2 regions of the Clostridium sp. MF28 genome follow, and region 2 is predicted to be linked to the other one. Evidence: a T-box and tRNA genes for the amino acid it is inferred to sense, from the RefSeq annotation. Region 2 holds a T-box; the other holds one or more tRNA genes.

Region 1 (8,319 bases), 2.8 Mb from region 2:
AAAAATGGAGTTTTGATTTGATTATGAAGACATTCTAGTTTGTGGATATTTCATAAAATTATTCATAGAAAAATAATAAAAGCCCCTAAAATAAGGGGCTAAAAAGTGAATGGATTAAAACAAAAAAGTAACTATGAATGAAGGGTAACCAAGAGAACAAAAAATAACACTCAAGAGGTTTCCTTTAATTATATGAAGGATAAGTTTAAATAATTCTAGATAGTAATAAATAATTCTTTAAATAAAAAAGACCCCAATAATGGAGTCAAAATGGATTTCGTAAATAATAACATAATGAGAAGCAATCATAGTATATGCGAGTTAAAAATAATTATTCATATGGGGGGAACATTAGGCCATATATTTAATAGAATCTACTTTTTACATATTGGTTTTTCCCACCATCCAAATGCGACTACTACCTTATCAATTGCTAAATTTGATGATTTTATAATTAGAGTATAGTTTCCACCTGGAGCTTCTATAAACTTTCCATCTTCCTCACCTACTAATGTTGTATTAGGAGGTACTATTCTTTCATATACATTAACTCCATCTTTAGGAACAATTCTAGTAGATTCAATAAATCTAATATCTACCTTGTTTTTGGGCATTGGCTTTAACGCAGTGTTGGTTGGAGAGGTCTTACGGGATACACAAGCTTTTTCAGGAAAACTAGTATTTAACCATATTTGGGCAGTTAAATAGTCATTAGATAAATTTGAAATAGTAAATACATTTGCATATAAATTGACATCTGAATTACGTGGATTTACCAAACCAGCCCAGGCATTTGAACCATTACCCACCCATAAAGTTTCTGTCTGGCCTACAAAGTATCTTCCTCTCATTGATTTATATAAAGAAATAGGAATGCTAACTACTTCTTGTAATTTAGCACTTTTATTATCTAGTATATAATTACTATTATTTTCTAACATAAATTACATCTCCTACGGATTAATTTTTATAAATATTACTATAGAGTTTCTTTATATATATAATATTCCGTAAATGCATAAAATGCTCATGTTATTAATAAAAGTAAGCTATAGCGCCGTAGATATAGTATATATTTTATAATTACTTTACCTGCGGCAATATTTAGTTCTATATTCAGAGGGAGAACAATTCCTGTACTTTTTAAATACTTTTCCAAAGTAACTTATGCCATTAAAACCTACATCGAGAGAAATATTAGAAATGGAATCCTTATTTTTTAGAAGTAGCTCTGCTGCTTTTGAAACTCTATATTCCATTAAGTATTCAAAAGGAGTTACTTTCAAAATTCTTTTAAAGCTTCGACAGCACTCACTTTTGCTGATATTTGCAGTTCTTGCGATACTATCTAGATCAATATTATCTGCATAATTCTTTTGAATATATTGCATTGCCATTTTCACACGTTCATCATCATTTGATGCTGAAGGTACAGTTCTTTTAATATCTTCCTTTATTTCTTTAATTAAGTTTAACCAAACAATACTTAAATAATTTTTCATTTCCAACTCATATCCATATGATTTTTCATGAGATAATATAAAAACTTGTTCCAGATGCGATAAGATTCTTTTTTGCCAAGGAACGTCAGGTTTTAAAGAGATAAATTTCAAATTATTACTCTCAATAATTGGAGATAGGTACTTTTTTTCAATAAGGGATTCTTCACTTCCTCCAATTAAAGTTGAATCAAAATCAATGGAAAACATCATACAATCGATATTTTCATATGGTTTAATTTGATGAAGTACATTTGAATTTATCATAATTCCTTCACCTGGAGATAATATTATTTCTTCATCTTCAATAAAAACTACTACTTTATCATAAAGTGAATATGAAAATTGTACTTCCTTATGCCAATGCCATCTTATATATCCATCTTCAAACAGATTAAATTTGTCAGTATAAATTGCTAGTGGAAAATCATGAGAACCATGTTTTACTGTTTCTTGCAAATTATCATTTACTTCTATTCTTGTTGCTTGCATATTTATCATCTCGCTAATATAGTTTTAATTTCTGACAATATATTAATTGTTTAATGCCATAAATAATAATAAAATTATTACATATTTGTTATATTAAATCAATATAATTGCAATTAGCTAAAATATATATTGCAAATGATTATATATGTCCAATTCATAATTCAAATTTCACAATTACGGCTAAAATTATTGTAATATTTTTAGAATTATGATGAAGAATTATTTTTGCAATATATATAAGTTAATTAAGAATAAATACAAAAAGGAGGAAGTATAGTGAACTTTCAGCCAAGGATAAAAGGAATAATCCTGGTAATCATAGGAGCCATGTTATGGGGAATATCAGGTACTGCTGCTCAATACTTATTTCAGAAAAAGGGATTTAGTCCAGAGTGGCTTGTTGTAATACGTTTATTATCATCGGGAATAATTTTATTATTATATACTTTTATGAAAGGTGAGCAAAATATATGGAAAGTATGGAAAAGTAAGAATGATGCTTTGAGTCTTATATTTTTTAGTATATTAGGCATGCTAGGTGTACAATATACATATTTTGCAGCCATTAAATATGGGAATGCAGCAACAGCAACAATACTTCAATATTCATCACCAGTAATAATTACTTGTTATTTAGCCATTCGTAATAAAAAAATTCCAAAGCTTAAAGAAATTATTGCTATTGGACTAGCAATGCTAGGGACATTTTTTATAATTACAAAGGGGAATATTCATAGTATATCTATTTCAAGGTTGGCATTGTTTTGGGGAATTGCAGCAGCATTTGCAGCAGCCTTTTATACTTTACAACCTCGCTTACTTCTTAGAAAATGGGGATCCATATTAGTAGTTGGGTGGGGGATGTTAATAGGAGGAATAGCCTTCAGCTTTATTGAGCAGCCATGGAATTGCACTGGAATTTGGTCTACTAATTCAATATTAGCTATTATATTTGTAGTATTATTTGGAACGTTAATTGCTTTTACTTGCTTTTTAGAAAGTTTAAATTATATAAAGCCGACAGAGTCAAGTATATTATCATCAGCTGAACCTTTATCGGCTGCTATATTATCTGTATTATGGTTACATGAAGAGCTTGGAATAGCACAATGGATTGGAACGGCATGTATTATAACTACAATTATAATTTTGTCTCGTATAAAGCAATAAAAAGTTGTTTCAATATAGAATGAAAATTAGTTCAATATATCAGCATATTAATACAAAATGCTTAAGTAGATTAATAGATAGCTGGATGACAATGAGTCAGCAGGTATTGATAAAATCATAAGTATACTCATTAAGAGAATTCTAAATTACCCGTAGTAACTATTATAATTATATCCCCATAATTTAGCGGTTTCATGATATATTTGCGAGAATTAGGTTCAAAACGAATTAGCTCCTGTATTAATTGAGTGCTATCAACTATAAGAAGTATGGCTCTACCAGAAGAATTATTTTCAACATTATAATCAATGCCTGCTGATAAGCCTGAGTCTTTTAAGGTATACAGCCCTTGAGTTAAAGTTTTACTAGCAGCAAAAGCATTTACTGTATTTATGCTAAGTAATAAGAATAAAAAAATAGAAAATATAACAATAAATTTTTTCATTATACTCGCCACCTTTCATAATTTATAGTATTTGAAAGCGGTGAAAATATATTCAAAATATATTATAGCAAGTTAAGAAAAATAAATTATTACAAAATTCTAATAACTGATTTAGAAAATTATAGCTTGTCATACAAATGACATATTCATCCTGTATTATAAATTTATAAGATAGTTAATCATTATTTACCCCTTATTAAATAGATGATAACAAGTATTTAGAATGATCTATTACACCCTAGTAGATTATTCTTTTTTTTCGCATTCATTTACTATGTAATTATAGTAGTGAGCTATAGCCATGTCCACTATAGTACTTACATAGGTATTTAAGTCAGGATGCCTGCTCTTTAATTCATTAACTTTTCTAACAGTAGAAGATCTAAGCATATAAGTTCGTTTAGTATCTAGGAATTCACCATCAATAGGTGGAGCCATGCCATTTGCTAATGAAACTTTTCTATTATCTGCAAGAATATTAGAATTAGATGCTTTAACATTTTGGGTAGATGCTGCTTCATCATCATCAAATGAAAAAGATGAAATGCACTTGCCAGAAATGACTGGTTCAGGTGTAAAACCAATTATTTCTTCATTCTCATCTGGAGCAAAATCATTTTTTGGTAGTTCATTTTGTTTTCTTTTACTCATAAGTGTTCTCCTTTACTAAATATCATAATAAATTTTTTGTACATTCTTTCTATAAATGATAAAAGAAATGCATGCTTCTAAATATAAAAGATCAAATGAAAGAATTCTGTTAATCAAATGAAAAATTTGAGCTCTAACTTTTTGCAGGATAACTTTTTTGAAGAGATCTTTTGAATTTTCATTTATCTCACTTAGGATATATGCAGAAATAGAGAATATTCTAATATTCTTCACAATATTTATTCTGAAGAATAAATACTCTAGAGAATAAATATTCTAAAGAATATTACCATATACGAATATATATTCTTCAGAATATGCTTGAAAAATGCGGCTTAAGAAGAGGTTAGTATTTAAATTAACAACTTCTAGTGGAGTATAATATATGGTTGGATTTTTTAGAAGGTAATAAAAAATATTTAAGGCAATAACAAACTAATATGAAAATAAATTTGGGAGGAGAGTAAATTAAAAAAGTATTAGTTGAACCATTTAGAATTTAGTTAGATAGTGATACTGTAATTAGATACAGTTTATCAGGATAATATTCTATAACTATAAATATATATAGCACATATGTTAACATTTTTATTTTATGGTTTGATTTAATAAGACATGTAATAAAAAATAAGAGGCTAATAAATAATTGAGAGTGAATTCTAATTTAATATTAAAACTTGGTTAAATAAAATAATTAAGTTTTAATATTAGATTATTTATTAAGCAGTTTGATTACTAAAATTTCAAATATAAACTTATTATTGAAAAGCATTATACTCAACGAGATAGAAATTTAAATATATTTATAAATTTATATTAATTTAGCGAAGAAAAAAGTCAAGGCGTGTGATACTGCTAAGTGATAGGTTTACAAATACGGTGAATTTGCGGAAAAAAATACAATATTCAGCACTTTATTTGAAAAAAATAAATTTTTATGTTGACAACCTATAATCATGTAACATATAATAAACAAGCAGATTAGTTGCGGGTATCGTATATCGGTAATACTCCAGCCTTCCAAGCTGGAAAGGTGGGTTCGATTCCCACTACCCGCTCCAAAAAAAATTAAAGAGTTTGCAACATAATAAATAATATGCGTTTTTAGCTCAGCTGGATAGAGCAACGCCCTTCTAAGGCGTGGGCCAGGGGTTCGAATCCCTTAAAACGCACCATATAATGGTGAACGTAGTTCAGTTGGTAGAGCGCCAGTTTGTGGCACTGGTTGTCGTGGGTTCGAGTCCCATCGTTCACCCCATGTAAAAATATTAGTAGGCTGCAAGGCAATTGATTTAGCTTAATTATTTGTAAAAGCATTCTATTATAATTATTATTCTGGTTCACTAGCTCAGTCGGTAGAGCACATGACTTTTAATCATGGTGTCCCGGGTTCGATTCCCGGGTGAGCCACCAAATTGTTTAACCTAAGGTAGAAAAGGTATAGTTAAATATACTTTGATGCTTTAGGTTTTTTATTATTTAGTAAAAATTATATCAAGTCAAATTTACAGATGACTTTGTAGGCAGAGGAAATATATAGCCCAAGAATTAGTTTTTTTGTATTATTTAAGTTTATGCTATCTCTTGTAAAGGTTAAGAAAAATGATAACTTAGAATTAAAATGCGAAAATTTGAAATTCATGACAGCATATATAATAAAAATAACAGCTCTAAGGTAAATGTTAACCTTAGAGCTGTTAGATTTTAATAATATACTGGGATGCTATTAAATATTTTTCTTAAAATAGTTTTCTTTTTCAAAACGGCTGTAGAGTAGCACATATCTTTAAAATAAGCATATTCCTTAACAGTATGATTTTTGTAGAATACAAAATTTATAAGTTCAATTTCTTCTTCACTTAGATTTTTAAGAGCTAAATTTAAATCTTCATAATCACAGATTTCACATAATGAAGCTTCGATAGATATTTCTTGTGAAGGAATATCTTCTTCAAAGTTATCATGATAACTTAAAGCATCATTACTATCAGTAGAACTTCTGAAATTCATTTTCCTAATTAAATCATTTACATTATTCTTTATTGCATTAGTAGCATAAGCAACAAACCTATGCTTCTCCAAATCGTACATGGAAACAGATTTAAAAAGTGATTTATAACATTCCTGCTGAATATCATAAATGCTATATCCATCAACAAAAGTTTTCTTTGAAATATTATAGATTAAAGGCTTAAACTCATCAGTTAATTTTTCTTTTGCGGTTTCATCATTATTTTTACATCTTCTCACCAGATTTTCAATATAATCAAAATTCATATGAACCTCCTTCCTCACTTAATGGCTGCAAAATAAATTGATTAATTTACATATGTTGTGTTCATTGTTAAGTTAATTTCTACATGTAGATATACGGCCGAGAATGTACATTTTGCATAAAAATAGAAAATAAATTATATTAATTTATTTTAGATTAGGTTGAAGTAAGATTTTTATTAGAAATATCAGTATTTTATGTGTGATTTATTCATCTAAATACAATAATGCATTTATGGAAAGTTTTGTAATATGAATATAGTAACTATACTGAAAAGTTTTTTATAAAAAAATATTGACATACTAATCATATAGTATTAATATGAATTAAACACATTGTTTCCCGTAGAAACAAAAAATGGAGGTCTAAGTGGATAATTTTAGCATTATACTAGATGAGATGATAGGAAGAATGTTTTTTATCAGCGGTGAACTTGAAAAAAGACCAAAAGATTATGGAAATTGTGGGGTTCCATTGCATATGTCAGATATACATATGATTGAAGCAATACAAAAAAATCAGAGTGCAAATACAACTGAGATTGCAAAAATTATGAATACTACAAAAAGTACTGTTTCAAAGATTACAAAACGCTTAGAAAAAGAAGGCATGATTAAGAAATATAAATTTCTAGATAATAAGAAGGAAATTTACTTCAAATTGACTGATCTAGGATTAAAAGCATTCAATGGGCATTATGAGTACCATATATCAAGAACACAATCGTTTGATAAAGAATTTGATAATTATACAGAAGAAGAAAAAAAGCTTATTGTAAATTTTCTGAAGAAATACACTGAAGAATTAGAACAATATTTAAAATGAATGTATTTTATGAAAATACTATATTAATTTAATATTTTGCTGACCAGAAAGACTGGAGGCTAAGTTTTGAAAAGAAAGATTATTGACTTTCTTTTTAAAACTTAGCCTTTTTTATATCTGATGGTTTCATACAGAAACAATTTTTATACTAAACTATAGAGCAAAATAAGGAGGAAATAAATGGATAGAATTGAAGAAAAAATTATAGAAATCATTGATAACAACAGAGAAGAAATAATAAAATTTGCACGAGATATTTATAGAAATCCAGAGTTAGGCTACAAGGAAGTAAAAACGTCTAAAAAGGTAGCAGAAATATTAGGCCGAAACACAGAAGTTTTAAAAAAGGATGTAGCTATTACAGGTATTAAAGGCTATTTAAAAAAGGTAAATACTAAAGAAATAAATGTAGCACTGATTGGAGAACTAGATGCTATAGTATGTCCAAGTCATACATTTGCAGATAAAGAAACTGGTGCAAGTCATTCTTGTGGTCATCATGCACAACTGGCTGGAATAATAGGAGCCTCAATAGCTTTGGCGAATGAAGAGATAAAGCAACATATAGATGGAAATGTCATATTTTTTGCAGTTCCTTCTGAGGAGTATGGAGAGATTGAATTTAAAAATTCATTAAAAGAAAAGGGATCGATACAATATGGTGGGGGAAAAAGTGAACTTATTAGAATTGGAGAATTTGATGATGTAGATATAGCAATTGCTCATCATTCAAGGCCAGATAAAGAAGCTGTAATAGTTGGTGATACAACAACTAATGGATTTGTATCTAAACTTATTAAGTATAAAGGCAAAGAAGCTCATGCAGCTGGAAGTCCTCAGTTAGGGATTAATGCATTAAATGCAGCTAATATCGGGTTAAATGCATTAGCTTATCAACGGGAAACTTTTAAGGATGAAGATTCAGTTAGAGTTCACCCAATAGTTACAAAAGGTGGAGATTT
Region 2 (8,319 bases):
CTGCAAGCATAGCTGGAGAAACTTTTGAAGAATATGCTAAAAAGTTCAATTTAGAGTGGGATGATGATGTAAAATCAGTAATAGAAAGCGATGTTAAAAATGCAGCTTATGAAATAATAAGCAGGAAAAATGCTACTTATTTTGCTGTAGCATTAGCAGTAAATACAATAGTAGAAGCTATATTAAGAGACGAAAATACTATTTTAACTGTATCATGTTTGATGCAGGGAGAGTATGGAATAGAAGATGTTTACTTAGCAGCCCCAACAATTTTAAATAGTAAGGGTGTTGTAAGAATTGTAAACCCTGTTCTAAATGATGAAGAATTGAAAAAATTAAAAGAATCAGCAAGTGTTCTAAAAGGACATATTGAAAAAGTTGTGAATAAATAACTAGAATTAACTAAAGGTATTGTGTACTAAGCGAAATATAAAAATACTTGCAGTATGAGTAAGTTCTAAGTTTACTGCTGAACTCTCGAAAGGGAATATATGCGTTTGTTCTGGTTCTCTGAAGATTTTACCGGGTGATTCTAAGAATAGAAGTTGTGCCCAAAATGCTAGCCTCAAAAGCAAGTTTTGAACTAGCATATTTGGAACAACTTCTAATCTAAGAATCGCAGCCGGCAAGATCTTCTAATGAACATTGCACAAAAGCATATATTCTTTTTCTTTATTTAGTAGTAAACTTAAATCAAATTCATATTTATGCAATATCCCATCTAATAATTGACTTAAATATTTTAGAGTCTATATTGATTCCTAAGTTTTTCTCACATAATATTTGAAAAAGTAGCTGGTAAAAGATACCACTACACATTCGTCTGTGACTTTTTCTTATAACTATCATCATAAATTTATAATATTTGAAATACTCAAAATGATAGCAAAACAAAGAAAGACAATACATATATGTGGCTTAAGAATTTGGGAATACGCTATAAGAATATGTTAATGATAGATTTTATTGATATACTTCGGTTATTTCACACATAGATAACGGCCTAAAGTTAAGAGTAGACATTAATTTTAGTATATGCCAGAAAAGAAGATCATGCTTTTGTGGAGGCGTTACATAGAGGATTTGGCTGTAGATATTTCTTCAGTAGAAGTTGTTTCATTTTTGCTTGTCCTGCACTTGCTGTAGGAACATGCAAAAATGGGTACAACTTCTGCTGCTAGAAATTCACAGCCAAATCCTCAGTAACCTGAACAAATGCATGATCTTCTTTTCGATAATATATATACTTAACTTTAAACATTGCAATATAAATTTTTAATTCATTCCATTAAAACTAATCTCTCCAGTAATTACAGCTTTTTCATTTCCGTTGCTATCTATGACCATAAGGTCGCCGTTATCAGAAACAGAAACACAGGTAACAATTTCTTCATTATTATATGTGATTAATTTTGCCTTTCGACCTAAAATGTTGGAATGATCTCGGCAGATTGAAATTGTCTCGGAAAGATCTAATTTATTTATGAAGTTATTGTATAATACTTCGAAATTATTTAAGAAAGCTGAAAGTATCTCAGTTCTTTTGAAATCTTTATCATATTCAATCTTTAGTGAAGTGGCAATTGCTTTTATATTATCATAAAAGTCACTTTCATCTATATTAATATTCATCCCTACGCCCAAAACTAAATAATGAACACTATCCATGTCACATTTCATTTCAGCTAGGATTCCACAAAACTTTTTGTCATTCAAAAGTATATCATTAGGCCATTTAATGGTTGAATTAATACCTAAATTACTTAGTGTCTTATATACAGAAGCAGCAGCAATTTGAGTTATTTTAGGAGCTTCCGTTGGAGGAAGTTTAGGTCTTAATATTAATGAAAACCAAAGACCGCCATTTGGAGAAACCCATTTCCTATTGAAGCGACCACTTCCTAAAGTTTGCTTTTCTGCAATTACTATAGTACCGTGTTCGATTTCTTTCTGTGCAAGCTCTTTTGCTTTAATATTTGTAGAATCTATTTCATCAAAGTAAACTATGCTTTTTCCAATAGCAGATGTTTTTAATAAAGGTAGAATTTCATTTTTATTTAATAAATCAGGAGAATTAAGTAATTTGTATCCCTTATTAGAAATTCCTTCTATTATATAGCCTTTTAATTTTAAGTTTTTTATATGTTTCCATATAGCAGTTCGTGAAACATTTAAAGTAGAACTTAGGTATTCGCCAGAAACATAATCTTGAGATTTTTTTAATTCATTTAAAATTTTATCTTCCATTTATATATACCTCCTAAGACTAATTATAACATAATGTGAGTATTTAAAAGCAAAATCCAAGTACCAAATAGAATAAAATGCTGGAAAAATGAAATTATTGTAATCTAATTGAAAATATTATATAATTAGGTCTGGTGTAATTTTTATAAATGCAACTAAAATGCATTTTTAGAGAGGATAATAAAATGGATATAAATAGAAAAAATAAGAAATCTAAGGTAAAAAAAAGCAAGAAAAGAGTAAATAAGATTTCATTTAAGACATTAGCTATATTTTTTGCATTTGAATTATTTTTTACTGGATGTACATTCCCATTTTTACTTTTATATGGACCATTTGATAATGCGAAAAGCCAATATGTTGGAGCAGCAATGACTTCAATGAGTCATCAATATCTGGCTACATGGTTCTTATCAGATAAAAAAATAGCAGAAATTATGGGAGAAAACTCAACTGAAGAAACTAGTGAAACTACCAATATATCTGATATTAAAGTTCCAAAGGTTAAAGATGATACTATAGAACTTCATGATATAGAAAATTCTAAGTATAATGGTTATTATTTGGTGGTAAAAGACCCAACAAGAGTTAAAATTGGAGTAAGTTCTAAATTGGGAGTTGAAGGTGAAACTACATCAACAATTGCTGAAAACAATGATGCTATAGCTGCTATTAATGGGGGAGCATTTACAGATCAATCATCTGCTGCTCAGTGGACAGGAAATGGTGGATTGGCATCAGGAATTGTAATGACTGGTGGTGAAGTGAAAGTTAATGATGTAGGAGATAACCCAACAACAACTTTTGGGATAGATAAAAATGGAGTAATGGTTGTAGGTGATTATACAGTAGATAAACTTAAAGAACTTGGAATTCAAGAAGCTTTAAGTTTTGGTCCGGCATTAATAATTAATGGAAATATGGTAAAGATAAACGGTGATGGAGGATTTGGGACAGCCCCTAAAACTGCTATAGGACAAATGAAGGATGGCTCAATAATTCTCCTAGTTATAGATGGTAGAGAAATTGGAAGCATAGGAGCAACATTAAAGGAATTACAAGAAATTATGCATCAGCTAGGTGCATGGAATGCAATGAACTTGGATGGTGGAAAATCGACAACATTGTATTACTATGGAGAAGTTAGAAATAAACCATCAAATAGTATGGGAGAAAGAACTATTCCAACAGCAGTTATTGTTAAATAAACAGAAGGTGAGGTAGAATTATGAAGATGTTTAAGAAGATAACTGCATGGGCATTGTTATCTATACTATTACAAATTTCTGGCTTATATATTTTAGAAAATTTTATTTTTAAGCATACGTCAGAATTTAAAAGTAATAAAATAGAAGTTCAAAAAAAGGATAATACAAAAGATATTTCAGCATCTATTCCGGGAAGTGCAAAAGATACTAAAATATCAGATGATGGTAAATACATATGTTACCAGGATGGCGAAAGTGTGTATTTGGAAGATACCAAGACGGGAACAAGTAATCCAATTACAACGGAAAAAAAGGGTACAATTATGTATTATGATTGGCTTTTAGAAAGAGATATACTAGTAATAGCTCAGAAGATTGAAAAAGATGGGGAATCTAAAGTTCAGCTTATAACATATAATGCTAAAGATTTAACAGAAACAGTTGCAAGTAAAGAAGATATTTGCACATACCAAGAGGGTATGGAAGTTAAAAAGATAACCACTTCTGTCTTTACAGGTGTATTTTATGTAGAAATATATACAGGTGGTTTAAAGAGCGCAGTTTATAGATTTGATAGAGATTATGAAAGAAAAAAGGTTCCTCTAGCAGTTAATGTTTTAGGAAATATGAAAGTAATGCCTCACAACGATAGATTAATATATGAAGATAAGTTGAATAGTAAATTTTTTGTTACCAGCCCCAATAAGCAATTAACATTTAGTGGTAATAAAAATCTGACACTTCTTGGAATCGACAGAAATGATGTGATTTATATTGGTGAGCTTAACGGTGATAAAATTACCAGTATCACTTATGGAAAAGTTGATGAAGATACAGCAAATTGGAAAAAGGCAACACTTGATTCGGTTGTAAGTGCTAATGACTTGTATTTTAGTAATAAAAGTGAAATACTAGTTAATGATAATCTTAAAGGTAGTGTCAAGAATTTAAGTACAGGAAAAGAAGTTGAATATGAAGGAAAACTTGTTCAGATTAAAGAAGATTTCATAGCGACTGAAGATAATAGCGGAAAATTAGTTTATAAAAGTTTAAATAATAGTAAATAAAGATGGTAAATAAAGAGTGTTTAATTAAATTGAAATTAAACACTCTTTATTAAATTAGATCTTATAATGTATATGTTGTAACTGAGTTTCTACCTTTTGTCTTAATTGAGCATTTGTTTTACTAAAATTTTAAATGTAGGTTTATTAGTACAACATATAGAACAATGTTCTGATATAAACTAATAAGTGCATTTACATTGTTGATAGTAATCTTTTATGATATAATGTTGGGAATAAATAGTAAGCAATATATACATTTTATATAAACATTTAAGACACTATAATAGCGTAAGGAAGATAAAAAATATATATACCTAAAAAGTTTAATTTATAAAAGTTTATCTTAAACTATTAGGTAACAAAAATGAATAAGTCTATAAGAACAGAGTAATATTATTTAGTTGAAATATATATGTTCTTTTAATAGGATTTGTTCTAAGTATGATATAATATAAAACATACATATCGAAAAAGGAGGAAAACATGAATTCAGTACTTAATATGATTTTAATGATTCCAGGGATGCTTATCGCTTTTACATTTCATGAATATGCACATGCATTAATAGCAGATAGAATGGGAGATAAGACACCAAGGTTTCAAGGAAGATTGACTTTAAATCCAATTGCGCATATTGATCCTATAGGATTTGTGGCTGTACTTATCTTTAGCTTTGGATGGGCAAAGCCAGTACAAACTAATCCATCGGCATATAAAAACTATTATAAAGATGACTTGAAAGTAAGTTTAGCTGGACCAATTGCAAATTTTTTAGTTGCCATAGCAACTTCAATAGTTTTGGGACTTTATTATAGTTTTGCATATAGATTTTTACCAGATGCATTAGCTGGTGTTTTAGAGCGAATGATATATATGACGCTTGTTATTAATGTAAATATAGGATTATTTAATTTGATACCAATACCAGGACTAGATGGCTTTAGTCTTTTAAGAGATTTAAGTCCAAATACGTTCTATAGATTTGAAGAAAAATTTTATCAATATCAAATGTTCATTATGTTAGCGTTAATCTTTGTTGGAGGAAGAATAATTTCTATACCAGCCGGCGTTATACGTAATATGCTTTTAGGGATTACTAATTTAATAACACGTTTCCTATTTTAAAAATAAAGTTGACAAAATTTAAGATAATTTGTATAATTTATTATCATTAATATTGAAAAATTCTAAGAAGAGGAAAGTAGTTTAATTAATTCCTTTAGCGAATAGGGAGATGGTGTAAGCCCTATGGATAGATTAAGTGAAAAGAGCCTTGGAGAAATCACCTGAAATAAGTAGTTGAAAAGATAATAATCTAATATAGCTGGTATGATATATTAATTATTATTTTTAAACCTTTAGTAGGGCTGGTCGCAAGTTAAATTGCGTTAAAAGTTGAGAGGTATTTTATTTATATAAAATACAATAAGAGTGGTACCGCGGATAATTCGTCTCTTTTTATTTAAGAGGCGGATTTTTTTTGTTCTTTAGAAATCTATATCGAAGTTAAATTTGTGCATTTATTATGAGAAATACTGACTAAGAAAATTAAATTTTGAGAAAGAATAAAGAAATACATTCTTACAAATTATAAAGTTATTTAATTTATGAAGAGTTTGTCTAAATATAAGGAGGATATTATGGATTATAAAAGTAAAGTTGCAGAACTAATAAAAAAACATGTGGAATTAGAAATTGAAGCTATTGAAAAATTGATTGAAATACCGCCAAAGCCAGAAATGGGAGATTATGCATTTCCATGTTTCCAATTGTCAAAGGTTATGAGAAAAGCTCCAAATATGATAGCAGAAGAATTGAAGAATTCTATGTCAACTGATGGATTTGAAAGAATTGAGAATTTAGGGCCATATGTTAACTTCTTCGTTGATAAAGGAGTATTTGCAGAAAATACGATCAAAAAGGTTTTAGCAGATGGAGAAAATTATGGAGCATCAAATATAGGGGAAGGGAAAACAGTTTGCGTTGAATATTCTTCGCCTAATATAGCAAAACCTTTTCATGTTGGTCACTTATTCACTACAGCTATAGGTAATTCTTTATATAAGATGTTTAAGAAGGAAGGATATAATACTGTAGGATTGAATCACTTGGGAGATTGGGGAACTCAATTTGGTAAGCTTATAAGTGCGTATGATAGATGGGTAGACGAAGAGGCATTAGAAAAGGCTCCAATTGATGAATTACTTAGAATATATGTTAAATTCCACGAAGAGGCTGAAAAAGATCCTTCATTAGAAGATGAAGCAAGAGCAAATTTTAAGGCACTAGAGACTGGTGATGAAAAAGCAACAGCACTTTGGACTAGATTTAGAGAGTTGAGCTTAAAAGAATTTGAAAGAGTTTATAACATTTTAGGAGTTAAATTTGATTCATTAGCTGGAGAAGCATTTTATAATGATAAGATGGATGTTGTTGTTGATGAATTGAAAGAAAAAGGACTTCTTGTAGAAAGTAATGGGGCTCAAGTTGTAATGCTTGAAGAATATAATATGCCGCCTTGTATAGTACTTAAAGGTGATGGTGCATCGATATATGCTACAAGAGACTTAGCAGCTGCTATGTATAGAAAGAAAACTTATGATTTTCATAAATGTGTTTATGTAGTTGGAACGCCTCAAGCACTTCACTTCAAACAAGTATTTAAAGTGTTAGAACTTGCAGGACATGAATGGTCTAAAGACTGTGTTCATGTAGGCTTTGGGTTAGTTAAATTTGCAGATAGAAAACTTTCAACTAGAAATGGATCGATTGTTTTACTTGATGATTTACTTCGTGAAGCTGTAGAGAAGACAATGGAAGTTATAAATGAAAAAAATCCAGAACTTGAAAATAAAGAGGAAGTTGCAAAGAAAATTGGTGTCGGAGCAGTAATCTTTACTTATCTTAAAAACTCAAGAGAAAAAGATATTGTTTTTGATTGGAAGGAAATATTATCATTTGATGGAGAAACTGGCCCATATGTTCAATATTCATATGCAAGAGGAAATAGTATATTAAACAGAGGTAAAGAATGTACTGGAACTGTTGACTATAGTAAATTATCTTCAAAAGAAGAATTTGAGTTAGTTAAGAGTATAGCTAACTTTAATAGCGTAATAACTTTAGCCTTAGATAAGTTAGAACCTTCAATATTAACAAGATACGTAATTGAAGTTGCAAAAGGATTTAATAAATTCTATAATGCGCATTCGGTATTGAACTTAGAAGATGAGGATTTAAAAGCTACAAGATTAAACTTAGTTAAAGCAAGTTTACAAGTAATAAAAAATGGATTAGAGTTACTTGGAATAGATGTAGTAGAAAAAATGTAGTTATTTAATATTAAATTTATTATAATTTTTTGAAATAGAGGGATGTCTTATGTAGCAACCCTCTATTTTTTGACTCGTTAATTTCTTTTATATGCCTTAAAAAATGATATATGGTATAATTGAAAAAAGCATGGAAAGGATGTGGAATGAATTGTTTATAAATAGAAATATTAAATATAGGGATATATTAATATTTGCTTTAATAGGTGTAATTGGATACAAACTTATAGATAATTATAATTTTTTCTTTGATATAGGCAGAAAAGTTTTATCTATTATGTCACCTTTTATATATGCTATTATTTGTGCTTATATATTAAATCCAGTAGTAAGTTTTTTTGAAAATAATTTTAAAACTAAAAGAGCAATATCGATATTGATTACATATTTTATAATTATAGCTTTAATTATTATAATATTATTTTTTACGATACCAAGTATAGTAGATAGTATAGTAAATATAAC

What was found. The T-box of region 2 lies ahead of argS (arginine--tRNA ligase). A T-box ahead of a tRNA ligase gene usually reads a tRNA of that ligase, here a tRNA-Arg.
Region 1: it encodes a tRNA-Arg, which carries the amino acid that the T-box ahead of argS (arginine--tRNA ligase) is inferred to sense. The anticodon was not compared.

What each region holds. Positions count from the first base shown of each region.
Region 1 covers NZ_CP014331.1:1,199,698-1,208,016, reverse strand. Annotated here, with positions in the region: gene AXY43_RS05220 (DUF6143 family protein) at 375-941, opposite strand; gene AXY43_RS05215 (AraC family transcriptional regulator) at 1,089-1,991, opposite strand; gene AXY43_RS05210 (DMT family transporter) at 2,268-3,161, shown strand; gene AXY43_RS05205 (hypothetical protein) at 3,292-3,606, opposite strand; gene AXY43_RS05200 (hypothetical protein) at 3,853-4,257, opposite strand; tRNA gene AXY43_RS05195 (tRNA-Gly) at 5,245-5,318, shown strand; tRNA gene AXY43_RS05190 (tRNA-Arg) at 5,356-5,432, shown strand; tRNA gene AXY43_RS05185 (tRNA-His) at 5,440-5,515, shown strand; tRNA gene AXY43_RS05180 (tRNA-Lys) at 5,595-5,670, shown strand; gene AXY43_RS05175 (sigma-70 family RNA polymerase sigma factor) at 5,962-6,534, opposite strand; gene AXY43_RS05170 (MarR family transcriptional regulator) at 6,902-7,357, shown strand; gene AXY43_RS05165 (amidohydrolase) at 7,538-8,319, shown strand, end outside.
Region 2 covers NZ_CP014331.1:4,574,686-4,583,004, forward strand. Annotated here, with positions in the region: gene AXY43_RS20045 (L-lactate dehydrogenase) at 1-392, shown strand, start outside; gene AXY43_RS20050 (biotin--[acetyl-CoA-carboxylase] ligase) at 1,276-2,247, opposite strand; gene AXY43_RS20055 (phosphodiester glycosidase family protein) at 2,433-3,455, shown strand; gene AXY43_RS20060 (hypothetical protein) at 3,476-4,522, shown strand; gene AXY43_RS20065 (site-2 protease family protein) at 5,006-5,647, shown strand; T-box leader at 5,703-5,981, shown strand; gene argS (arginine--tRNA ligase) at 6,163-7,854, shown strand; gene AXY43_RS20075 (AI-2E family transporter) at 7,994-8,319, shown strand, end outside.